4 regions of the Rhodoferax sp. GW821-FHT09E07 genome follow, and region 3 is predicted to be linked to each of the others. Evidence: predicted binding sites of a transcription regulator. Region 3 holds the regulator's gene; each other region holds the start of a gene.
The links. The regulator FNR, encoded in region 3, switches genes on or off when oxygen is low (the NO sensors DNR and NnrR bind a similar motif). The targets are predictions, from matches to a motif close to TTGATNNNNATCAA.
Positions count from the first base shown of each region.

Region 1: AC07OE_RS00125 (hemerythrin domain-containing protein) is a predicted target of FNR. The motif match lies at 2,652-2,665, and genes of this name have one in related genera.
Region 2: nirK (copper-containing nitrite reductase) is a predicted target of FNR. The motif match lies at 2,291-2,304, and genes of this name have one in related genera.
Region 4: AC07OE_RS18215 (TraR/DksA family transcriptional regulator) is a predicted target of FNR. The motif match lies at 2,914-2,927, and genes of this name have one in related genera.

Region 1 is NZ_JBWKOP010000001.1:23,237-29,110, reverse strand. It holds gene AC07OE_RS00130 (DUF748 domain-containing protein) at 1-2,568, opposite strand, end outside; gene AC07OE_RS00125 (hemerythrin domain-containing protein) at 2,720-3,304, shown strand; gene AC07OE_RS00120 (vanadium-dependent haloperoxidase) at 3,318-4,664, opposite strand; gene AC07OE_RS00115 (CRTAC1 family protein) at 4,661-5,874, opposite strand, start outside.
Region 2 is NZ_JBWKOP010000003.1:294,665-300,538, reverse strand. It holds gene AC07OE_RS07205 (NnrS family protein) at 1-201, opposite strand, end outside; gene ccoG (cytochrome c oxidase accessory protein CcoG) at 211-1,641, opposite strand; gene AC07OE_RS07195 (Rrf2 family transcriptional regulator) at 1,786-2,238, shown strand; gene nirK (copper-containing nitrite reductase) at 2,436-3,905, shown strand; gene AC07OE_RS07185 (formylglycine-generating enzyme family protein) at 3,947-4,735, shown strand; gene AC07OE_RS07180 (SCO family protein) at 4,740-5,381, shown strand; gene AC07OE_RS07175 (high-potential iron-sulfur protein) at 5,445-5,762, shown strand; gene AC07OE_RS07170 (ATP-dependent Clp protease proteolytic subunit) at 5,765-5,874, opposite strand, start outside.
Region 3 is NZ_JBWKOP010000002.1:508,937-514,810, reverse strand. It holds gene ccoG (cytochrome c oxidase accessory protein CcoG) at 1-1,171, shown strand, start outside; gene AC07OE_RS05580 (FixH family protein) at 1,182-1,463, shown strand; gene AC07OE_RS05575 (hypothetical protein) at 1,485-1,718, shown strand; gene fnr (fumarate/nitrate reduction transcriptional regulator Fnr) at 1,722-2,522, opposite strand; gene hemN (oxygen-independent coproporphyrinogen III oxidase) at 2,637-4,037, shown strand; gene AC07OE_RS05560 (sulfite exporter TauE/SafE family protein) at 4,047-4,730, shown strand; gene AC07OE_RS05555 (sensor domain-containing diguanylate cyclase) at 4,768-5,838, shown strand.
Region 4 is NZ_JBWKOP010000009.1:82,349-88,222, forward strand. It holds gene AC07OE_RS18200 (S-(hydroxymethyl)glutathione dehydrogenase/class III alcohol dehydrogenase) at 1-949, shown strand, start outside; gene fghA (S-formylglutathione hydrolase) at 949-1,818, shown strand; gene AC07OE_RS18210 (MarC family protein) at 1,819-2,424, opposite strand; gene AC07OE_RS18215 (TraR/DksA family transcriptional regulator) at 2,487-2,843, opposite strand; gene AC07OE_RS18220 (hypothetical protein) at 2,980-3,342, shown strand; gene AC07OE_RS18225 (YcnI family copper-binding membrane protein) at 3,443-3,994, shown strand; gene AC07OE_RS18230 (copper chaperone PCu(A)C) at 4,025-4,483, shown strand; gene AC07OE_RS18235 (PhaM family polyhydroxyalkanoate granule multifunctional regulatory protein) at 4,574-5,233, shown strand; gene AC07OE_RS18240 (FIST signal transduction protein) at 5,264-5,874, shown strand, end outside.

The sequences.
Region 1 (5,874 bases), on a different contig from region 3:
CACCTTGCCGTTCACCAGGCTGATGGGGCCCACGGTGATGAGGGCATCAGGCGTGGCGCTGGCCGCCACTGCTGCAGATGCCACCGGTGCGGGCGCAGTGCTGGCGGCGGCATCAGCCTGCGCAGGTGTCTTCATCAGATCCTGCAGGTTCAGCCGCCCTGCGGGGCTGACGATGAGGCGCGCATAAAAGTCGGACAGCGCGGCCTCACGCACGGCCACGCGGGTGGCCGTGCCAGGCGCCATCGCCAGGTCAATGCCGGGCACGTTCAGCGCCTTCCAGCTCAGCAGCTCCTCGGCAATGCCGCCGCTGGGGCCCTGCACAGTGTTGGCACGGAAGTCCTCCAGCTGAGCGTCACCTTTCAGCGTCACCTCGGGGCCCTTGGGCGTACTGGCGAAGCGGAGCTGGCCCTTGAAGCTGGCGTCGGCGCGCAGCACGTCCAGGTTGATCTGGTCGGCAAAGTACGGCACCAGCGCGTGGGCGGGCAGTTCCAGCAGCTCCACACTGCCCTGCACCTGCACCGGGTCCCACGCTGCGGTACCCTGGTAGCGCAGGCTGCCGGCATCAGCCTGTCCAGACTTCACCTGAGCGCTCAGCGTCACCGGTACGGGCTTTTTGCCATCCAGCTGCGCGTCCTTTACCAGTAGGTTCAGGGCCGACACCTCCAATCGCACGGGGCGCGCGTGGGTACGGTCAGACACCACGGCACTGGCGTCCTGCACATGCAGTTCGCCCAGCGCCACCTTCCATGGGGCGCCCGCGGCAGCTGGTTTTTCTGGCGCTGCTGCAGGTGCGGGTGCGGCCGTGGGCTTGAGCCAGCTCTGGAACATCCATTGCCCATCGGCCTCGCGGCGCACGCCAGTGCTGGCGCGTTGCAGCAGCAGCTTGCCGATGCGCGCACTGCGCGCCGTGGGGTCGGCCTGCACATCGGTGAGCTCCAGCAACTTGAACTGCGGCAGGTCCGACGACGAGGGACCATTGCCGCCCCGGCCTGTGCCATCAGCCGCGGCGGACTTGGCGCCCACCAGTGCCGCGTCGCGCACAGCCAGGCGCTGCGCCGTGGCCTTGACCTGGTCACCCTGCCAGCTGGCGCCCAACTGGGCGTCCAGCAAGCCACGCAGCGTGGGCACCAGAAACTGGGCCGTGTAGGGCGTGGCCAGCGCCAGCGGCAGGTCGTTCACGGTGGCCTCGGCGGTGCCCTGCCGCAGCGTGCCGCCCAGCTTGAGGCCCAGGCGGGCCGGCGTGCCCTTGGCAGACACGGTGGCCGAGGCTTCGGCGGTGGCGGGCTTGTCCATGGGCCATTGCAGGCCCTGGGCGGTCAGTGCTACGTCGGCCAGCGCCAGCTTGGCCGCAGGCTGGGTCTGTTGGTCCAGCCAATCCACCGTTCCGCCGGCCAACTCCAGGCGGTCCAACTGCAGAGCCCAAGGGGCCGGTGCAAGCGCTGCCGAGGAGGTTGCGGCTGGCACTTGAGCGTCTTTTTGGCTTGCAGCCCCCGTGGAATCTGCAGTTACAGCTACTTTTTTAGGAGCATTTTGGACCGGCTTGCCGGAAACAAAGTCCAGATTCAGGTGACCGTTGTGCGTGCGGGCCACCTGCAAGTGCGGGTTGGTGATGGTCAGGGCCGAGAGCTTGACCGAGCGCTCCAGCGGCCGCACATCGGCCAGCTCGGTGCGCACGGTGTCTACCGCCAGCAGCGGTGCGCCCGCCGTATCAGCCACTGCCAGGCGGCTCAGGGTCACAGTGCCCGAGAGGCTAACCGCGGTTGCCGGGGTTTGCACAAAACCGACCTTGAGTTCGGCATCCACCACCGCGCCCTGCAGCTGAACCGGCAGGCCGGCCGGCAGGTAGCCCAGGTAGGGTTTCAGGTCCAACTGGCTGATCTTGATCTGCGCCTCGCCCTTGCGGGTCTGGGCAAACGGCGTGCCCTGGGCGGCCGTGTCAAACGCGCTGCCGTTGAGCACAAAGGCCAGGCGCGGCGACACCAGCACGTCGCGCTGCGAATCGAAGTTGCTCAGAAACGGAACGCTGAGCTGCAGGTCGCGCAGCGTGTGCTGGCGTACGGGGCCCTTGAGGCTCTGGTCCGCGTAGTCCACGCTGCCACCGGTCAGCGTCACGTTGTAGACCGCGAAGCGGGGCAAGGGGCCGGGTGGTGTGTCCGACGGCGCGCTCAGGCGCTGCACGATGTCATCCACATCGTAGTGGCCATTGCCCAGGTGGGTGAGCTGCAACGTGGGGCCCTCCACCGTCACCGCGTCCACCACGGGTGCCAAGCGCAGCAGCGACTGCAGCTCGGCATCCACATAGATGCGGGCCACGCTGAACTGCGGGCCGCTGCCGTCCGCCTTGGCCACCGCCAGATCGCGCAGCGTGAGTTCCAGCGACCAGGGTGCAAAGTCCACCGCACCCACCGTCACCGTGCGGCCCAGCAGCGCCGTCAGGCGGCTTTGTGCTTGGCTTTTGAGCAATGGGGGCACCGCCAGCCACGCCAGGCACCAGAACGACACCAGCCCAGCAACGGACCATGCGAGCCGGCGCAACCAAGTGAAGGTACGGGGAGAAAAAGAGGTCATGGCACAACGGTTCCTAAAGGCTTAGACGCGGCACCACCGTGCCCAGCCAGGATGGTAACGGGCCGCCACGACAACCACAGCCATTGACCTGCATCAAGTGCGTTGGCCGTCTACCGTGGGAAGCTTGCACAGCCCACACCGGAGAACCGCCATGCCCCAGACCAGCCTGCAAACCATCAAAGACGAACACGCGGCCTTGCGTGCCATGCTGCAATCCCTGCTGATGATGCTGGACCGCGGACCGGGTGACGAACCCGAGTGTTTTTTCGATGTGCTGCGCGCCATGCTGTTCTACATTGACGAGTTCCCCGAGAAGCTGCACCACCCCAAGGAATCCAACCTGCTGTTCCCCCGCGTCGCGCGGTTGGCCCCGCAAACCATGGAGGTGATCGTGCAGCTGGAAAAGGACCACGCCCACAGCGAAGCCAACGTGCGGGAGCTGCAGCACCTGCTGCTGGCCTGGGAACTGGTGGGGGACAGCCGCCACACGGCCTTTGACACTGCGGTACGCCGCTACGTGGCCGACTACCTGGCCCACATGAAGCTGGAGGAAACCGCCATCCTGCCAGTGGCCCAAACCGTGCTGGCCGAGGCGGATTGGGCCGCGTTGGACGCCGCCTTTGCCATCAACTGCGATCCATTGACCGGCAAGCAGCCGCGCGACCCGGTCTACGACCGCCTGTTCACCCGCATCGTCATGCGCGCCCCCGCCCCCATTGGCGTGGGCGACGCCTGAGCACCGCGCGGCACTAGCGCACCAGCTTGAGCGCCAGCACCTGCTGCGCCACGCAGCGCCCCTGCACCTTGCCCCCCTCAATGCCGCTGCGGAAGTGGATGCCCGCGTACATGCGCGAGATGGCCGCTTCGTCGGCTGCCACGCGGAAGCTGGCAAAGGTGCGCGGCCCCCAACCGCGGTCGTTGTGGGTGTTGTCGGTGAAGGGCTTGTTGGCGCCAAAGGCGGCCTCCAGGATGCCGGCCGCCGCACTCGACTGCACCGAGTGGCCCGAGGGGTATTCGGGAAACGGTGGCGTGTGCATCAGCGTAGGGACCCAGTTGCTGTCGATCACCAGCTGCACATAGGTCACCGGCCGCAACAGGCTCACGGTGTACTTGGTCTTCCAACCCGCAATGAAGGCATCGGCCATGGCCAGATTCAGGCGCACCATGGTTTGGGCCGCCTGGGCCAGGTCCGCCTTTTGCTGCTTGAGCAAGTCGTTGGCAATGTAGACCCAGTGCCCGGCCGGCGTGGGGGTTTTCAGGGGGTCATCCGCCCAGTACAGCGACACTTGGCGCTGCTCTTGCGTGGCCTTGTTGCTGACCTGGTAGACCTCGTTGGCTTCCTTGTAGAAGGCTGAACTTGGGCTCTCAGAATACGGCGGGGGCAGTGGTGCGGCGCAGGCCGTGCTGGCCTTCAGCACAAAGGGGCGTACATCACCCCACCAGGGCAACAGCGCCGGTGCAAACGCCGGGGGCGTGGGCACCCACTGCCCTTCCCCACTGGGCGGCACGTAGTTTTGCTGGCTGCGCCGCAACGGGCCCCAGGCCTCGTGTCCGCCGTCGGTGCGAGCCCAGGTCATGATGGCCATGGCCATGAGCTTGCCAAAGGTTTCCGAGCGGTTGGTGATCTCGGGTGTCACGGTGTTGGGGTCAAAGTCCTGGCTGTACCTGAGCGGCAAGCTGCGCTCCAGCAGGTCAATGCGCGCCTTGTTCTCGGCACTGGCCGTGGGAAACATCATGCGCGTCATCGTCGCCAACGAAGCATTCGCCACGGTGGGCCAGTGCAGCACCTCATCGGGCTGGGCCCAGGGCAGTGACTGCAGCTCATTCAGCTGGCCTGCGAGGCTCTGGTACTGCGGCATGCCGGGCACCACCGACTCGTACAAGGCCAGGCCCATATAGGCAAATGCCCGGGAGGCGACTGGTGGACTGAAACCCGGGGTCTGCTGGGTCAGCAGCAAAGCCAGGCTGAACCATTCAGTGGCCACGCTGGCGCTGTAGGCGCTGGCGGGGCGTGGGGCGGGCGCGGCTTGTTGTGCGTGCAGGGGCAGGCAAGCACATGCCCACACCAGGCACAGGGAGAGCAATCGGGTTTTCATGGGGCTTTCCAGTTCACGAGACCTTGGGGGCTGAGGGTGTAGAAGGCGTCGGCCTTGGCGGGCATCCAGTCGCTCCAGCCACCGTGCGGCCATTGCACGCGCAGTTGCACGGCGCTGGCAGCACCCAGGCCAAAGTGCATCCAGCCCAGGTGGCCGCTGGCGTGGCCACCGCCCACGGTGAGTTCCTGGCGAATCACGCGGGCCGCATCGCCGTCACCCAGCTTCACCTCCACCCAGGCGCCCACCGCATCGCGGTTGCCGTCGGGTTGCTGCAGGCGCAACTGCAGCCAGTGACTGGCCTCGGCAGGCGCGCCGCTGCTGGTTTGGCGCCACACCTGCGCCTTGTCCCAGCGGTTGACCACCAGCACATCCAGCAGGCCGTCGCCATTCAGGTCCACCACCATGCCGCCGCGCCCACGCTTGAAGCTGGCCAGCCCCGCCTGGCTGCCTGCTTCCACAAAGTTGCCATCGGCCTTTTGCAGCAGCAGGTTGTTGGGGTCCAGGGTCGCAAAGTCGGGCATGGTGGACACATTGCCCTTCACGACAAACAGGTCGGTCAGGCCGTCGTTGTTCAGGTCGGCAAACTGTGCATGCCAGGCGGTGCTGGGGTGCACATCACCGCCCACATAGGGCCGGTGCGCGGTGACACCGCGTTTGAAGGCGATGTCGGTGTAGCGTGGCTGGGCCGCGCCAGCCTCCAGCGTCTGCAGCTTGTTGTCGGACATGCTGGTCAAAAACACGTCGGGGTAGCCATCGCCGTTGATGTCGTGGCTGGCAATGCCCATGCCCCAGATCTGCAGCGGTTTCCAGCCCTGGGCGGCGGTGTAGAGCGCGGGGGCCCCGCCAGCGGGCAACTGCCAGAGCTGCTCTTCGCCCCCCTTGTAGTACTCGCGGTCATTGCTCACACGCAGCGCGGCCGTGCCTGAGCGGTTCCAGTCCGAGAACAACATGGACAGCGCGCAGTGGCCCGGTACCAGCGGTGTGGCGGCCTGGTAGCCGCCGCCCTCTTTGGGCCGCAGCAGCAGACCGGGCGTGCAGCTGCCCCACGGAAACTCTGGCTTGCTGCGATCGGTGTAGGTGCCAAAGGCCAGCGTGGGCCAGCGCTGGCCTTGCTCCCAGGTGGCAGAGAATGCGGTGTGCCAGCCATTGCCGGTGTGGATAGACCAGGCGTCATTGGCTTTCTCGAACTTGCACTGGCCCAGGCCTTTAA
Region 2 (5,874 bases), on a different contig from region 3:
CCATAAAAAAGCGGGCATGTCAGGTGCCCATGGAAGGTAGCCCAGAAAGGTGAGGACCCAGACCGGTACTGCCAAGGTACCCAAAAACGCAGCGCAAAGGTAGAAAGGGCGAAAGCCCAGACGAAACATCGGCAGACCACGTAACGCCTGCGAACCAGGTTCCAGGATACGCAGCGTCGATGGGCGCAGGGGCTTGCTCATGGCCGTTCCTTAGCGGGGTACGTAAAACACGGATTTTTCAGTCACCGTTGGCCGACTGTCGTTGTCTGTGGCTTGGACGATGAAGGTGATGGGCAAGGACTGCCCACGGTAGGCCTGTGCCGCATCCGGGGGGAGCGTGAGCCGCGTGGTGAGCGTTCCAATGGCGGTGGAGTCGACCGTCAAACGGGTGTCAGTGGCAATGGCCATTCCAGCGGGGCCTTCCGCCCTTACGACGAACTGCTGGGGACGCTCCAATCCGTTCATCACCTGCAAGCGGTATACGTTTTCAATGGTGCCACTGGAAATCTCGCGCGCCAGGGTTCCGCGATCCTTCATGACATCCACAGAAAAGCCCTTGCGCGTTGCCAAGCTGGCGACAAAAATGCCTCCCACCAAGAGCAGCAAGGCTCCATAAATCCAGACCCGGGGTCGCCAGACGCGTCGCACCATCTCGGACGTGGTCAACTTTTGCTGAATTCCATGGCCAGATGAATAGCGAATCAGGCCCTTGGGGTAGTCCATCTTCTCCATGACGCTGTCGCAGACATCGATGCATGCAGCACAGGCAATGCATTCGTTTTGCAGGCCGTTGCGAATGTCAATGCCTGTGGGGCAGACCTGGACGCAAAGTGTGCAATCGATGCAGTCCCCCAGCCCCCGTGCCTTGGGGTCTGCGCTGCGAGGCCGAGACCCCCGTGATTCACCGCGCTCCGTGTCGTAGGCAATGACCATAGAGTCCATATCGATCAAGGCGCTTTGAAACCGGGCGTAGGGACACATGTATTTGCAAATCTGCTCGCGCATGTAGCCTGCGTTGCCATAGGTGGCAAAGGCGTAGAAAAGCACCCAGAACCATTCCCAGGGCGAGAACGACATCGCCCGCAGCTCGCCCAGCAGCGCGCGCACGGGCGTGAAGTAGCCGACGAACGTGAAGCCAGTCAGCAATCCAATACTGATCCACGCAAGCTGTTTGGCACTCTTGCGCCAGATCTTTTCCCAGCCCCAGGGGGCCGCATCGAGTCGCATCCGGGCAATGCGGTCGCCTTCGGTATGGCGTTCCGCCCACATAAAGATTTCGGTGTAGACCGTTTGCGGGCACGCATAGCCACACCACAGCCGACCGGCCACCGCCGTGAAGAAAAAGAGCGCGAGTGCCGAGAGGATCAACAGTGCCGCGAGGTAGATGAAGTCCTGTGGATGCAGCACCAATCCCAGTACATAGAAACGGCGTTCTGACAGATTGAACAGAATGGCTTGGCGCCCGTTCCACTGCAACCAGGGCAGACCGTAGAACACCAACTGGGTCAGCCACACCATGGCCCACCGCCAATTGGCGTACCAGCCGCCGACAGAGCGTGGGTAAATCTTGATCTGCTTCTCATACAGTGAGACAAGCTCATCTGACTGGGCCGAATGGGCAATGGGAATGATGGGGATCATGGGTTTGGCAGGAAGGCGCTTCCCGGGAAGATTTCCGTCGGAGCGCTGTCGTTTATTAGATGTATTTAAAATACATGTATTGTATTCCTGCGCTTGTCACGGGGCAAAATACGCGAAAACCTAGAAACAGATTGGACGCCCTGCATGAAACTCACCAGCTTCACCGACTACAGCCTACGCGTTCTCATTTACCTGGGAACGGATCCTTCCCGCCGCGCCACCATCGCGGAAGTCGCCTCCGCATTTGACATATCTGAAAACCATCTCATGAAAGTGGCCCATTTCCTGGGGCAGCAGGGCTGGCTTTCCAACGTACGGGGCAAAGGTGGCGGCATGGCCCTGGCATTGGCACCCGGGGAGATTGTGGTTGGCAAGGTTGTGCGCATCGCGGAGGCGGGTGATATTCCGGCCGAATGCTTCAGTTCGGAGCCCGACAACTGTCCGATTGCGCGGATTTGTCGCCTGCGGGGCGTGCTCAATGAGGCTGTCAACGCGTTCTACGCGGTTCTGGACGGCTACACGTTGGCCGACCTGGTGCAAAACCGCGCGATGTTGGGCAAGGCACTCCAGATTCAGCCCATAACGCTGGTGCGCTGATCCGCATTTGGCGGCGGTTATCGGGAAGATCGGGTTCGGGAAAACGGTTCATTTGATCTAGCGCAAGTTTCGGTACAGCCTTGTCACTACGATAAAGATGTATTTCACATGCATATTTATCCGAGTGAGATTGAGGGTTTCAACCCGAGGAGACTTCCGTGAACAAGAAACTGAAGAACTGGATATCCGGCGCCATCGTGGCCATAGCGTTTGCCGGCGGGTATGGATCTGCCGCGGCGGCTGCGCAGGCACCCGCGAAAACAAGCCCCATCAAGTACACCGGCGACTTTGGCCCTCCCCAAGGTGCGCCGGTCCATGCGGTGCTAACCAGTCCGCCCAATGTGCCGCCACCTACCAACCGCAAGGTACCGGTCAAGGTCATTGTGGAGCTTGAGGTGGTAGAGAAAGAAATGCCAATTTCCGAGGGCGTGACCTACACGTTCTGGACATTTGGCGGAACCGTGCCTGGCAGCTTTATCCGCGTGCGACAGGGCGACACAGTGGAGTTCCACCTGAAAAACCACCCCAGCAGCAAGATGCCGCACAACATCGACTTGCATGGCGTCACGGGTCCGGGGGGCGGAGCTGCTTCCAGCTTTACCGCACCGGGTCATGAATCGCAATTCACCTTCAAAGCCCTGAATGAAGGCGTCTATGTCTACCACTGCGCCACGGCCCCTGTGGGCATGCATGTCGCCAATGGCATGTACGGTCTGATCCTGGTGGAGCCGCCCCAAGGTCTTGCCCCGGTGGATCACGAGTACTACGTCATGCAGGGTGACTTCTACACCACTGGCAAATACCGGGAGAAGGGGGCTCAACCCTTCGACATGGAAAAGGCCATCGACGAGAAACCCACGTATGTGCTGTTCAATGGATCCGAGGGTGCGCTGACGGGAGACAAGGCGCTCAGGGCCAAGACCAACGAAAAAATCCGTCTGTTCATTGGGAATGGTGGGCCCAACCTGGTGTCCAGCTTCCACGTGATTGGCGCCATCTTCGATAAGGTGCGCTTTGAGGGCGGCTCCAATATCCAGACCAATGTGCAAACCACCTTGATACCCGCCGGTGGCGCTGCCGTGGTGGAGTATCAGACCAAGGTTCCCGGAAGCTATGTGATGGTTGATCACTCGATCTTCCGGGCATTCAACAAGGGGGCTCTGGCGATCATGAAGGTCGAGGGGCCCGAAAACAAGGCCATCTATTCCGGTAAAGAGGTGGACTCTGTGTACCTCGGTGACCGGGATGCGCCCAACCTCGCTTCGGTAGCAACTGCCACTGCCAATGCCGCCAGCGGCACGCTGACACTGATGGATCAGGTCAACGCTGGCAAAGCACTTTTCAATGGCACTTGCTCGGTGTGTCACCAAGGCAATGGAGCTGGGTTGCCCGGCGTATTTCCGCCGTTGGCAAAGTCAGACTATCTCCATGCAGACCCCAAGCGGGCCGTGGGCGTTGTGGTCCATGGGCTGAGTGGGAAGGTCGTTGTGAATGGCAAGGAATACGACTCGGTGATGCCACCCATGAACCAGCTGAATGACGACGAGGTGGCCAACATCCTGACCTATGTGCTGAACGCCTGGGACAACAAGGGGGGGCAAATCAAGGCTAGCGATGTGAAAGCCGAGCGCGCCAATACCGTGGCCAAGCCGGTTGCCGAGCATTGACCATGCGCCTGTGCGGCCCCTGCGCCATACCGACCGCTGCCATGTGGAAGAACTGCTTCGGGTGGGCTGCAGCGGGGCTGGTGTGCGCATCTCTGCAGCTCTGCCTTGCCGCTACCGCTGAGGGGCGCTACGTGCCGGTGCCGGCCGGAACGGTGTCCAGTGTTCTCTCGGGTGGAAACGGTGACGACGTGCCCGTGAAGGTTCCTGCCTTTGCGATGCGCTCCCGACCGGTCACGGTGGGGGAGTACCTGAGGTTCACGCAGATCCAACCCCAGTGGAAGCGGGGCCGTGTGCCGGCGGTCTTTGCGGACGGCAGCTACCTTCATCAATGGAGCGCGCAATCGGTCTCCCCGCAAACCGCTGACCAGCCCATCACCAGCGTCAGCTGGTTCGCGGCGCAAGCGTATTGCGAGAGTGAGAACGCGCGGCTGCCCACCTGGTACGAGTGGGAGTATGTGGCCGCTGCCGACGCCACGCGCCCCGATGCGCGCAAAGACCCGGCTTGGCGCTCCAAAATTCTGGGTTGGTACTCCCAGACGTCCAGCATGCCGCCGCGCAATGTGGGGGGAGACGCCAACTTCTACGGTGTCGAGAATATGCACGGATTGATCTGGGAATGGGTCGATGACTTCAACGCCCTCTTGGTGAGCGCTGACAGCCGCAACCAGGGTGACCCAGACCAACTCCAGTACTGCGGTGCAGGCGCCATCAGCCTGCAAGACCGCGCCAATTACGCCGTTCTGATGCGCGTGGCCTTGTTGTCATCGCTTGGCGGTTCGGACTCCACCAACAACCTGGGCTTCCGGTGCGCCCGCAATGCAGAGAAATAAATCCATGAAAACCGTCATGCACCATTCAATCTCCCGGTTTTTACGCAGTTTTGCCTCGGTCAGCGCGACCGTCTTCCTGTCTGGCGCCATGGCGCAGACCACGACGGTCGCACCGCCTTCGGCCCAGACGCTGCCCGGAGACTCGGTTTACCAGCTGACAGCAACGTTGACAGACCAAAGTGACCGAGCGTTCAAGCTGCAGGACCAACGCGGCAAGCCTTTGCTGGTCAGCATGTTTTACAACTCCTGCAAGTTCGTCTGTCCCATGCTGATTGACACCATGCAGCTGACCCAGCAGGGACTCACCGCCAAGGAGCGCGCACAGCTTGGGTTGCTGCTCATCACTTTTGACCCCGCCCGGGATGATGTTGCGGCCTTGAAGTCGATTGCCGAGGCGCGTGAATTGGACCGCACCCAGTGGACGCTGGCGCGCACTGATGCCACCAGCGTGCGCAAGATCGCTGCCACCCTCGGGATTCAGTACCGATTGCTTCAGGATGGCGAGTACAACCACACCACCGTACTGCTGTTGCTTGATGGCGAGGGACGGATTGTCGGGCGCACCAAGCGCATCGGCACCGCAGACCCGGCATTCATCAAACTTGTGAAGCAGACATTGCAGACCTCTGTCCCCGCCGGTTCATGAGGTCGGCGGACACGTCCGACCCGATCCAATTCCCTTTCCCTTTTTGAAACTTGGAGACTTACCATGCAAACCAGCCGTAGAACTTTTGTGATCCATTCCCTCGCAGGCGCAGGCTTGATCGGAGGCGCAGCTTGCCTCCCATTGGCGCATGCCCAAGCTGTGTTGCAGGAGTCAGATGCCACTGCCATTGCACTGGGCTACAAAGCAGACGCCACGAAGGCCGATAAAACCAAATTTCCCAAATACGCCGCAGGCCAGCAATGCGCGAGTTGTGCGCTGTACCAAGGCAAGCCCACAGACACGTCCGGTGGGTGTCCGCTGTTTGCGGGTAAGTCCGTGGCTGCCAAAGGCTGGTGTAGCGCCTGGGCCAAGAAAGCCTGATATCAAGCTTCTCGCAGCTCGGTCTTGCGCGCAATGATGCGCGACACCAGCCCGTACGCCACAGCCTCTTCCGCCGACATCCAGTAGTCGCGCTCGATATCGGCGAGAACCA
Region 3 (5,874 bases):
GCAGGACTTTGTTTACCTTACCGGCTTGCTGGTCATCTCTGCACTGGGGCTGTTCCTGTTCACCGCCGTGGCGGGCCGCCTGTGGTGTGGTTATGCCTGCCCGCAAACTGTCTACACGGAGATCTTCCTTTGGTTGGAGAAGCTCACCGAGGGCGACCGCTCGGCCCGTATGCGCCGCGATGCCGGACCGTGGACCCCCGAAAAGCTGCTGCGCAAAACGGCCAAACAGTGCTTGTGGATTGGCGTGGCGTTGTGGACCGGCTTCACCTTTGTGGGCTATTTCACGCCCATCCACGCACTGTCCCATGAAGTGCTGGCGTTGACGTTGGGTCCCTGGGAAATTTTCTGGGTTTTGTTCTACGGCTTTGCCACCTATGGCAACGCCGGTTTTCTGCGCGAGCAGGTGTGCAAGTACATGTGTCCCTATGCGCGCTTCCAGAGCGCCATGTTTGACAAAGACACGCTAGTGGTGACCTATGACCAGGAGCGTGGCGAGCCGCGGGGAGCGCGGTCCAAAAAAGCCGATCCCGCCGCCCTGAACCTGGGTGCCTGTGTGGACTGCAGTTTGTGTGTGCAGGTGTGCCCCACGGGCATCGACATCCGCAATGGGCTGCAGTACGAGTGCATAGGCTGTGGCGCTTGTGCCGATGTGTGCGACACGGTGATGGACAAGATGGGCTATGCGCTCGGGCTGGTGAAGTACTCCACCCAAAATGCCGTGAGCCAGCATTGGACCCCCGCCCAGACCTGGCGCCATGTGCTGCGCCCCCGCGTGCTGGTATATACCGGCATTCTGGGAGCGGTGGTCGTGGCCATGCTGGTCAGTTTGTACTTGCGACCCGGCTTCAAGGTTGACGTGGAGCGGGATCGCGGTGCGCTGGCGCGGATTGCCTCAGGCGGTCGTATTGAAAACGTGTTCCGCCTGCAGGTGATGAATGCGACCGAGACATCGCAGCGCTTTCAGATTGCGGTGGAGGGACTGCCAGGGCTGGCCGTGGCTTCAGAGCCCGCCGTCGAAATTGACGCCACGCAGTCACGCTGGGTCGCCGTGCGGGTGCAGTTGCCGTACGAAGGTGCAGCAGCAGGTTCGCACCCCATCCATTTCACGGTAACCGCCGAGCAGGACGGTGCCCGTGTTACCGAAAAATCTGTGTTCATTGTTCCCCGTTAAGGAGATTTTCATGTCCAATCCCGCAGCTGTTGATTCCCGTCCCTGGTGGCAATTTGGCCATGTGTGGCTGGTCGTCTCAGGCCCGCTGACCGTGGTCATCGCCAGCTTCTTTACGTTCTATCTGGCTGCAGTGGGCTCGGACCCACTGGTGGACGAGAACTACTACCAAAACGGTGTGGAGATCAACCGCACCCTGGCGGATACCCCGCAAAGCCTGGCGCCCGCCATGAAGGCCCGCAACCACGCAGCGACCGGGGTAGCAGATCCCATCGCGGCACCCAAGGCGCCCTGACCGGGGCCTGAAAGGAGTCCTATGCGCGGCAAATGGATGGCCATCGTCTGGCCGGCTTTTTTGATGGCCTGCGTGCTGGAGATTTTTGTTTTCGCCGTCGTGGATCCGCAGGATCTGCAGTGGCTGGGACTGCCCTTGGAGCTGCCTCGCAAGGGCGTCTATACCTTGGCTTTCTTCACGTTTTGGGCGGTGACATCGCTGTCCAGCGGCCTCACCGCCGTGCTCAGCCTGAGTGCGGCTGAAGTCAACGAATAAGGCTTAGTTGCAGACCTTGGGGTTGACAATGTCCTTGAGCGCATCGGTGTTGATGATGCGCACATGCCGCTGCTTCACTTCCACAATGCCGTCGTCCACGAACTTGGAGAACGTGCGGCTCACAGTCTCCAGCTTCAGGCCCAGATAGCTGCCAATTTCTTCGCGCGTCATGCGCAACACCAGCTCGGATTGCGAGAACCCCCGAGCATGCAGACGCTGCACCAGGTTCAGCAAAAATGCCGCCAGGCGCTCCTCGGCCCGCATGCTGCCCAGCAGCAGCATGACCCCGTTCTCACGCACGATCTCGCGGCTCATGATCTTGTGCACATGGCGCTGCAGCGCATTCACTTCGCGGGAGAGTTCTTCAATGCGCTCAAACGGCATGACGCAGACCTCTGCGTCTTCCAGTGCAACCGCATCGCAGCTGTGGCGCTCGCTCACGATGCCATCCAGCCCAATGACCTCGCCGGCCATTTGAAAGCCGGTCACCTGGTCACGGCCATCTTCCGAGGCCACGCAGGTTTTGAAAAAGCCAGTGCGAATAGCGTACAGGCTGGTAAAGCGCTCGCCACTGCGAAACAGGGTGTCGCCACGCTTGACCTTGCGCCGGCTGGCCACTACGTCATCGATGCGGTCCAGCTCGCTGGGGCTCAAGCCCAGGGGCATGCACAGTTCCCGCAAATTGCAATTGGAGCACGCCACTTTGATGGTCTGCGGGCTTAGAGGCGCCGTAGACACAGGCGTGATGGCGATGGGCGTTTGGGCCTCGCCTGGTTTTCCGGTCCGCAAAGTTGTTTCAAACATGGTGTTCCCCTGATGCAAGTCAATTATCCGCCTAGCCAAGCGCGTGCGACTTGATTTGGATCAAGTGCAGGGTCCGGCGTTTGCGTCACAGTTGCTGCGTTAGATGGAGCATTCATGAACGCAGTCGCCGAACCCACCTCTGTACCCGAAGGATTGTTGACCCGATTTGACGTTTCAGGGCCGCGTTACACCTCGTACCCCACTGCAGACCGCTTTGTAGAGGCTTTTACCGCCGAAGACTATGCCCAAGCACTGTCACAGCGCCGTAGCGGGGCCGCCGCGCTGGCGCTGCCGCTGTCCCTGTACGTGCATATTCCGTTCTGCGAGTCGCTGTGCTACTACTGCGCCTGCAACAAAATAATCACCAAACACCACGATCGCGCCGCGCCGTATCTGCGCTACCTGAGCCGCGAGGTGGACCTGCACACCGCCGTCATCGGCCGGGGGCAGACCGTCAGCCAGCTGCATCTGGGCGGCGGCAGCCCCACGTTCTTGAACGACGCCGAGCTGGGCGAGCTCATGGGCATGCTGCGGCGCAACTTCAACCTAGTGCCTGGTGGCGAATACTCCATTGAGGTGGATCCCCGCACCATCGATCCACAACGGTTGGACACCCTGGCCGAGCTGGGTTTCAACCGCCTGAGCTTTGGCGTGCAGGACTTTGACCCTGCGGTGCAGAAGGCAGTGCACCGCGTGCAGCCTGCCGACCAGGTGTTTGCGCTGGTGGAAGCCGCGCGCGCCCGGGGTTTTGAATCGATCAATGTGGATTTGATCTACGGACTGCCCCAGCAAAGCCCTGAGTCCTTTGACCGCACCCTGGCCCAGGTAAACCAGCTTCGGCCCGACCGCATTGCGCTGTACGCCTACGCCCATTTGCCCGAGCGTTTCAAGCCGCAGCGGCGCATTGCCACGGTGGCCCTGCCCAGTGCGGCCTCCAAGGTATCCATGCTGTCGCGCTCGCTCGAAGCCTTCATGGGCGCGGGGTACGTGTACGTGGGCATGGACCACTTTGCCTTGCCGGGAGACGCTTTGGCCGTGGCCAAGCGGCAGGGGCGCTTGCACCGCAATTTCCAGGGTTACAGCACCCAGCCCGATTGCGACCTGATCGCGCTGGGCGTGTCCGCCATTGGCCGCATTGGCGCCACCTACAGCCAAAACGCCAAGACGCTGGACGAGTATTACGACTACCTGGACCAGGGCCGCTTCCCCGTAGTGCGCGGCCTGGCCGTCACCCGCGATGACCTGGTGCGCCGCGCCGTCATCATGGCGCTGATGTGCCAGGGCCAGCTGCAGTTCGAGTCCATCAACCTGGCCTTTCTGGTGGAGTTCAAAAGCTACTTTGCCGCCGAAATGAAAGCCCTGGAAACCTTGGTGGAGCAGGGCTTGGTGACGGTGGATGACAGCGGCATCCAGGTCACCGCACAGGGCTGGTTCTTTGTGCGTGCGGTGGCCATGGTGTTTGACAAGTACCTGCAGACGGACCGTACCCGCGCCCGCTTTTCCAAGATCATTTAGCATCGCCGGATGCAAGCTTCTCTGGCGCTCACCGCCCTGATGATGGGCCTGGTGGGTGGCCCCCACTGTGTGGCCATGTGTGGTGCCGCCTGTGCCGGCATCGGGCAGGCGGCCGGTCCGCGCCAAGCCTCTGCGCTCCTCGGGTTTCAATTCGGTCGTGTGCTGGGCTACTCTGCGCTGGGCGCGTTGGCGGCTGCGTCCATGCAGGGCCTGGGCTGGCTCACGGTGCAAAGTGCGGCGCTGCGCCCGGTGTGGTCCATGGTGCATGTGGCCGCGCTGGTGCTGGGCTTGCTGCTGCTGTGGCAGGCGCGTCAGCCGCTGTGGTTGCAGGCCGGCGCCGGTGCCGTGTGGCGGCGTACCCGCAGCCTGGGCCTGCGCTGGGGCCGTGGTGCGCCCCTGTTTCTGGGCATGCTGTGGGCCTTGTTGCCCTGTGGGCTGCTGTATTCCGCGCTGCTGGTGGCTGCACTGGCGGGGGATGTGCTGGCGGGCGCCGGGGTGATGGCGCTGTTTGCCGCCGGTACCTCGGTGACCATGCTGCTGGGGCCCTGGTTATGGTTGCGCTTGCGCGGCGGACAGCTGGGGGATGGGCAGTGGGGTGTGCGTCTGGCCGGGGCCGCTTTGGCGGCCAGTTCGGCATGGGCTTTGTGGATGGGTCTGGTGCACAATCAGGCCCCATGGTGCGTGACTATTTGACTGCGCTCCGACTCACTCCCCAAGGACGGTGCCTCATATGGACAGTGCTGCCCACACGACCGAAGCCTTGCGGCTCTTGGAGTTGCATGGCCTAGGGATCCTGGATACCCCCCCAGAGCAGGCCTATGACGATGTGGTCAGCCTGGCTGCCTTCATCTGCGACACCCCGATTGCACTCATCTCCCTGATTGACGAAGACCGCCAGTGGTTCAAGGCCAGGGTCGGCCTCAACGACATGGAAACCCCGCGTGGCATCGCGTTTTGCTCCCATGCCATTACCAACCCCGACCAGCTGATGGAGGTGCCCAATGCGCTGGAAGACCCGCGGTTTGTCGACAACCCGCTGGTCACCGGTGGCCCGGAGATCCGCTTCTATGCAGGTGCACCCCTGGTCACCCCGTCGGGTGCGGCGCTGGGTACCGTGTGTGTCATTGACCGGGTGCCCCGTAAGCTGACCGAAGCCCAGGCCAACGCCCTCAAGGCGCTGTCTCGCCAGGTGGTGCAGCTGCTGGCCCTGCGCCGCGCCAATGCCGAGCTCAAAATGCTGACCCGCGCCCAGTTGCTGCGCCAGCAGGAGCTGGAGTCACATGAAAAGCAGCTGGAGGCAGAAAACCACACGCTGACCGAGCAAACCCTGACCGACGCCCTGACCAACCTGAAAAACCGCCGCGCGTTTGACCGCACGCTGGCCAACGAGTACGAGCGGTTTTTGCGCACACGTTCGGGTCTGGCGCTGTTGATGGTGGACGTGGACCACTTCAAGGCCTACAACGACCAGTATGGTCACCAAGCCGGTGACAAGGCCCTGCAGGCAGTGGCCGCGGCCATCAAGTCACAAGCCCGGGCCTATGACCATGTGGCCCGCTATGGCGGGGAAGAGTTTGGGGTGGTGCTGCCCGACACCCAGATTGCAGACATGCGCGCCGTGGCCGAGCGCATCCGCTTGGCGGTGCAGGCCTTGACCGGCCTGCACCGTCCGCTCACCGTCAGTGTGGGTGGTGCCATGGCGGATCCCAATACTTCGCCCGTGGTGCTGGTGGAGCGGGCCGACCAGGCGCTCTACCAAGCCAAGCAAAACGGTCGCAACCGGGTTCAGGCCTCCCTGTAAGGACCTGGCCACTGCCGGGTCAAGGCCGGGCTGGGA
Region 4 (5,874 bases), on a different contig from region 3:
CGCCATCCTGGGCCATGAAGGCGCAGGCATTGTGGTGGACGTGGGCCCCGGCGTGACCACGCTCAAAAAGGGCGACCACGTCATTCCGCTCTACACGCCCGAATGCCGCACCTGCAAGTTCTGCCTCAGCCGCAAGACCAACCTGTGCCAGCTGATCCGCGGCACCCAAGGCAAGGGCCTCATGCCCGATGCCACTTCGCGCTTCAGTCTGAATGGCGATCCCATCTTCCACTACATGGGCACCAGCACCTTCAGCAACTACACCGTGGCGCCCGAAATCTCGCTGGCCAAGATCCGCGACGACGCGCCCTTCGACAAGGTCTGCTACATCGGCTGCGGCGTCACCACCGGCATCGGCGCGGTGATCTTCACTGCCAAGGTGGAAGCCGGTGCCAACGCCGTGGTGTTTGGTCTGGGCGGCATTGGCCTGAACGTGATCCAGGGCCTGAAGATGGTGGGCGCGGACAAGATCATCGGCGTGGACCTGAACCCGGCCCGTGAAAAGATGGCGCGTGACTTCGGCATGACGCACTTCCTCAACCCCAAGGACATCGAGGCCGCAGGCGGCAACATCGTCGACGCGATTGTGCAACTGACCGATGGCGGCGCCGACTACAGCTTCGAGTGCATCGGCAACACCAAGGTCATGCGCCAGGCGCTGGAGTGCACGCACAAGGGGTGGGGCCGCAGCATCATCATCGGTGTGGCCGAAGCCGGTGCTGAAATCTCCACGCGCCCGTTCCAGCTGGTCACCGGCCGCAAATGGGAAGGCTCGGCCTTTGGCGGCGCACGTGGCCGCACCGATGTGCCCAAGATCGTGGACTGGTACATGGAAGGCAAGATCAACATTGACAGCCTCATCACGCACACCATGCCGCTGGAAGACATCAACCAGGGCTTTGACCTTATGAAGCGTGGTGAGTCGATCCGCGGTGTGGTGATTTACTGATGGCAGCATTGCCCAGGTTGGAATTGCTCAGCGAACACGCCTGCTTTGGTGGCGTGCAGCGTTACTACCAACACGCCTCCAGCACCATCGGCCTGCCCATGCGCTTCTCGGTGTTTCTGCCGCCGCAGGCGCAGCAGGGCGCGGTGCCGGCGGTCATGTACCTGGCCGGCCTGACCTGTACCGAAGAAACCTTCATGGCCAAAGGCGGTGCGCAGCGCGTGGCGGCCCAACTGGGGCTGGCGCTGATTGCGCCCGACACCAGCCCGCGCGGCGCCGGTGTGCCGGGCGAGGCCGAGTCCTGGGACTTTGGGGTGGGTGCCGGCTTTTACCTGGATGCCGTACAAGCACCGTGGGCCAAGCACTACCGCATGGAAAGCTACCTGCTGGACGAGTTGCTGCCGTTGGTGGGTGCGAGCCAGCCGGTCGATGTCAATCGCCTAGGCCTGTTTGGCCACTCCATGGGCGGCCATGGGGCATTGACTTTGGCGCTGCGCCATCCGCAGCGATTCCAAAGCCTGTCTGCCTTCGCGCCCATATGCGCACCCAGCCAGTGTCCCTGGGGACACAAGGCGTTTGCGGGCTACTTGGGCGAGGACCGCGCGGCCTGGGCCGCGCATGATGCGTCAGCCCTGATGGCCCAACGCAGCGCGCCGCTGTTCGCGCAGGGCATCCTCGTGGACCAGGGGCTGGCGGACAAGTTTCTGGACGTGCAACTGCACCCGCATCTGTTCGAGTCGGCGTGTGCCACGGCGGGCCAGCCTCTCACCTTGCGCCGCCACGCGGGTTACGACCACGGCTACTACTTCATCAGCACCTTCATGGAAGACCACCTGCGCCACCACGCGCAGGGGCTGGGCCTTTCGGTGTAATCAGGTGGCGGCGGCCACCTGTTGCACAAAAGTCTTGATGCCGCGCAGCATCATCTCAATCGCGACCGACACCAGCACCAAGCCCATCAGCCGTTCCACGGCCACGACCAGGCGCGTGCCAATCCAACGCTGAATGCGTTCGGCCGACACCAGCACTACGGCGCTGACCAACATGGTCACGCACAGCGCGCCGATCCACTCCATGCGCCGGTCGGGCTGCTGGGATACCAACAGCAAGACGGTCGCGAGGGCGGACGGGCCAGCGATGGCTGGCACCGCCAGGGGCACGATGAGCGGCTCCGCCATGAGTTCACCCTCGGTCGTGGCTGCAGGGGGAAACACCATGCGCAATGCGATCAGGAACAGGATCACGCCGCCGCCGATCTGCAGCGACAACTCGCTGAGGTTCATCACGCGCAAAAAGCTCTCGCCCACGAACATGAACGTCAGCAGCAGCGCAAACGCAATCAGGATCTCGCGCAGGATGACCTTGGGACGCCGTTCGGGCGCCACGTGTTTGAGCGCGTTGGCAAAAATGGGAATGTTGCCGACCGGATCCGTGATCAGGATCAGCAGAATGGTTGCCGAGGCGAAGGTGTAATTCATCATGGGAGCTGCGCTGGCATCGCCAGCGTCCTCAATCGGGGAAGCGCCCGAGAATAGCAGCGTCAGGCGTGTTCCGCCGCCTCCTGGCAAGCGATGCAGCGCTCTGCCTCGGGGGCTGCGTGCAGTCGCGCATCGGGGATGTCGATTCCGCAATCCACGCAGCGGCCATAGGTGCCTGCCTGCAGGCGCAGCAGCGCGGCTTCCACCTGGCGCAGCTCGGCGCTTTCGTGTTCGTCCAGCGCAAACTCCAGCTCTTTTTCACTCGCTGTCTGGGCGGTGGAGTCCTGGTTGGGGGCAAAGTGTTCGGCAGAGGCCTGGGTTCTGCTCGTGGCGTTGCCACCGCGCAGGGTGGCCAGTTGCGAGCGCAGGGCGTCGCGTTGCTCGAGCAGTTGCAGTTTAAAAAGTTCGTTGGTGGCCATCAGGTACTCCAGGGGAAAAGGGCAAAGTTGCGTTCCATGGGGAGCTTGCGCGCCTGGCGTCGTATCTGCATTGATGTGGGTCAAATGCCGGATGTGGCATGAGGGGCTTGTGGGGCCTGCGTCATAATTCAGCCCCATGTCCGCCCTCCAGTCCCTGCGCCAAACCCGAGCCATCGCCCGATGGATGCTGGTGTGGTTTGCGCTGTCGCTGGGCGCGGCGGTGGCCTCCCCGGTCGTCAACCCACAGGCGCTGACCCTGGTGTGTTCTGCCGCTGGGGTGGTGCAGCTCAAGGCTGGCGCCGATGGCGATGCGCCCCAACCCATGGGCCATACGCTGGATTGCGTGTTGTGCATGGTGGCAGGCGCTCCACCTGCGGCCGCGGTGGCCGTGCATGCGCCCGGCGCCCTCGCCCATGTGCAGCGCAGCGCCCTGGCCCAGCGCCCCGTGGGGGCTGTCGTGGCGGCCTCTGCCGCGCGCGGCCCGCCTGCGCTGGGCTGAACCCTCTCCTTTCTCTTTTATTTTTTGCGAAGCGCTGTCTCCTGGGCGGTGGTTCGCTTGCGCGTCCCCGCAGTGGGCTTGCGCCTCTTTGGTATTCCTTATGACTTCAAAATTTGCTATTCAATTGGTAGCTGCTTGTGCAGCATTGACGGGGGCTAGCGCCTCTTTTGCTCACGTAACGCTGCAAGACCCCGCCGCAGCGGCAGGTGCTGGCTACCGCGCCGTGCTGCAGGTCGGACATGGGTGTGGGGCTTCAGCCACCACCACCATCAAGGTCACGATTCCGGCTGGTTTCAACGCAGCCCAGCCCATGGTGAAGCCCGGCTGGGCGGTGTCCACCCAAGTGGGGCCGCTGGCCCAGCCCTATGACATGCACGGCACCCGCTACACCGAGGGCGTCCAGGAAATCACCTGGACCGCCAAGGGCGCCGAGAACGCCTTGCCCAGCGCGCTGTACGACGAGTTTGTGCTGCGCGGCACCACGCCACGCCAGCCCGGCACCTTGTGGTTCAAGGTCGTTCAGGTCTGCGAAGTCGGCCGCAACGAATGGGTGGAAATCCCGGCCGCCGGCCAGGACGCCCACAGTCTGAAGTCTCCCGCCGCCGCGCTGGAAGTGCTGGACGTCCAGGCCGCCGGCGGCCATGCCCACTGATTCGGCACCCTCAACCCAACGGAGCATTCCATGAAATCCCTGAAACTTTCCATCGCCACATTACTGATCGCTACCGTGGCCGCCCCCCTGTGGGCGCAGACCGTTGACGTCAGCGGCGCCTGGGCTCGCGCCACCGTGCAGGGCCAGAAGGCCAGCGGCGCCTTCATGCAGCTCACCGCCAAAGAGGGCACCCGGCTGGTAGCCGTCTCCACCCCGGTCGCAGGGGTGGCCGAAGTGCATGAGATGAAGATGGAGGGCGACGTGATGAAAATGCGCGCCGTCCCGGGCGGGCTGGAGCTGCCCGCGGGCAAACCGGTGACGTTGAGTCCGGGCGGCTACCACGTAATGCTGATGGACCTGAAGCTGCCACTGCGCAAGGACACCACCATCCCCATGACCCTGGTGTTCCAGGATGCCAAGGGCGTGGAGAGCAAGAAGGAGTTGCAGGTACCTGTGGCCACCAGCACCCCCATGCCGGGCAAACCCTGAGTGGGTACGGGGCTGTGGTGGTGGTCATGGCCCTTGCATTGGGTGTAAGCTGTGCGCAGTGGTCTGGTTCACAGGCCCATTGGAGCAACCATGAGCGATGCAGACACCTCCGGTTTTGGCAAGTTTGTCCCGGGCTTTGACTTTTTGCAGAACCTGGCCAAAGGTGCCGCCACCAACATTCCGCAAATGCCCAACCTCGCCAATTGGGTGGCCCCCACGCTGAATGTGGAGGAGCTGGACAAACGCATCGAAGAGCTCAAAAACGTGCACTTCTGGCTGGAGCAGAACTCCCGCGCACTGGGTGCCACCATCCAGGCGCTGGAGGTGCAGAAGATGACCCTGGCCACGCTCAAGGGCATGAACTTCAACATCGGCGACGTGGCCAATGCGCTCAAGCTCAAGGCGGCCGACTCGGTGGCCAGCAGCGTGCAGCGTGTGACCGAAAAAGCCGCATCGACTGCGAAGACTTTTTCTGATGTGACCGGCAACTCCAAATCCGCCAAGGCGGGTAGCGCTACCGGTCTGGTGGACCCCCTGCAACTGTGGGGCTCGCTGACCCAGCAGTTCCAGAACATTGCTGCCAGCGCCATGAAAGAGGCCACGACCAAAACTGCGGTGGACATGACGAAGAACATGGCCTCCGGTCTGGCCAAGGAAGCGCTCAAGTCGGCTACTGCGGCGGGCAAAAAGGCCGTGACCAAGCGCCCCGCTGCGCGTAAAACCACCGCCCGCAAGACCACGGGCCGCTAAGCCCTCACCTCGTCGTCCAGGCGCAGGCGTATGTCCCTGTTTCCGTACGCCCACGCAACCCACCCGCAATGGCCCATGGCCGCTGCATTGGTGTTGGCGCAGTTGCGCGCACAGATGACGCTGCCAGGTTACGCCACCGCACCGAGCCTTGCCTTGCTCTACATCACCGACCACTACGCCCCCCATGCCCAGGACATCCTGGAGCATCTGAGCGGCGAACTGCCGTTGGTGACCGACTGGTCGGGCACCGTGGGCATTGGTATTGCATCGAACAACGTGGAATATTTTGACGAACCGGCTCTGGCCGTGATGCTGCTGGAACTGCCCAGCCACCAGTACCGCGTGTTCTCAGGCATTGCGCCGTTGGGGCTGGGCTTTGAGGCCCATACCGCGCTGGTGCATGCCGACGGCGAGACGCCCGACCTTGCGGAACTCATCGACGAGATGGCACGGCGCACCGACAGCGGTTACCTGTTTGGCGGCCTTTCCAGCAGCCGCACCCAGAGCGTGCAATTTGCCGTGGCGGCCGATGGCAACCTCAGCGGCCATGGCGCCGCCAGCGGGGTGTTCACCGGGGGCTTGAGTGGCGTGGCGTTTGGCGAGGGGGTGGACCTGGTGTCGCGCGTTACCCAGGGCTGCAA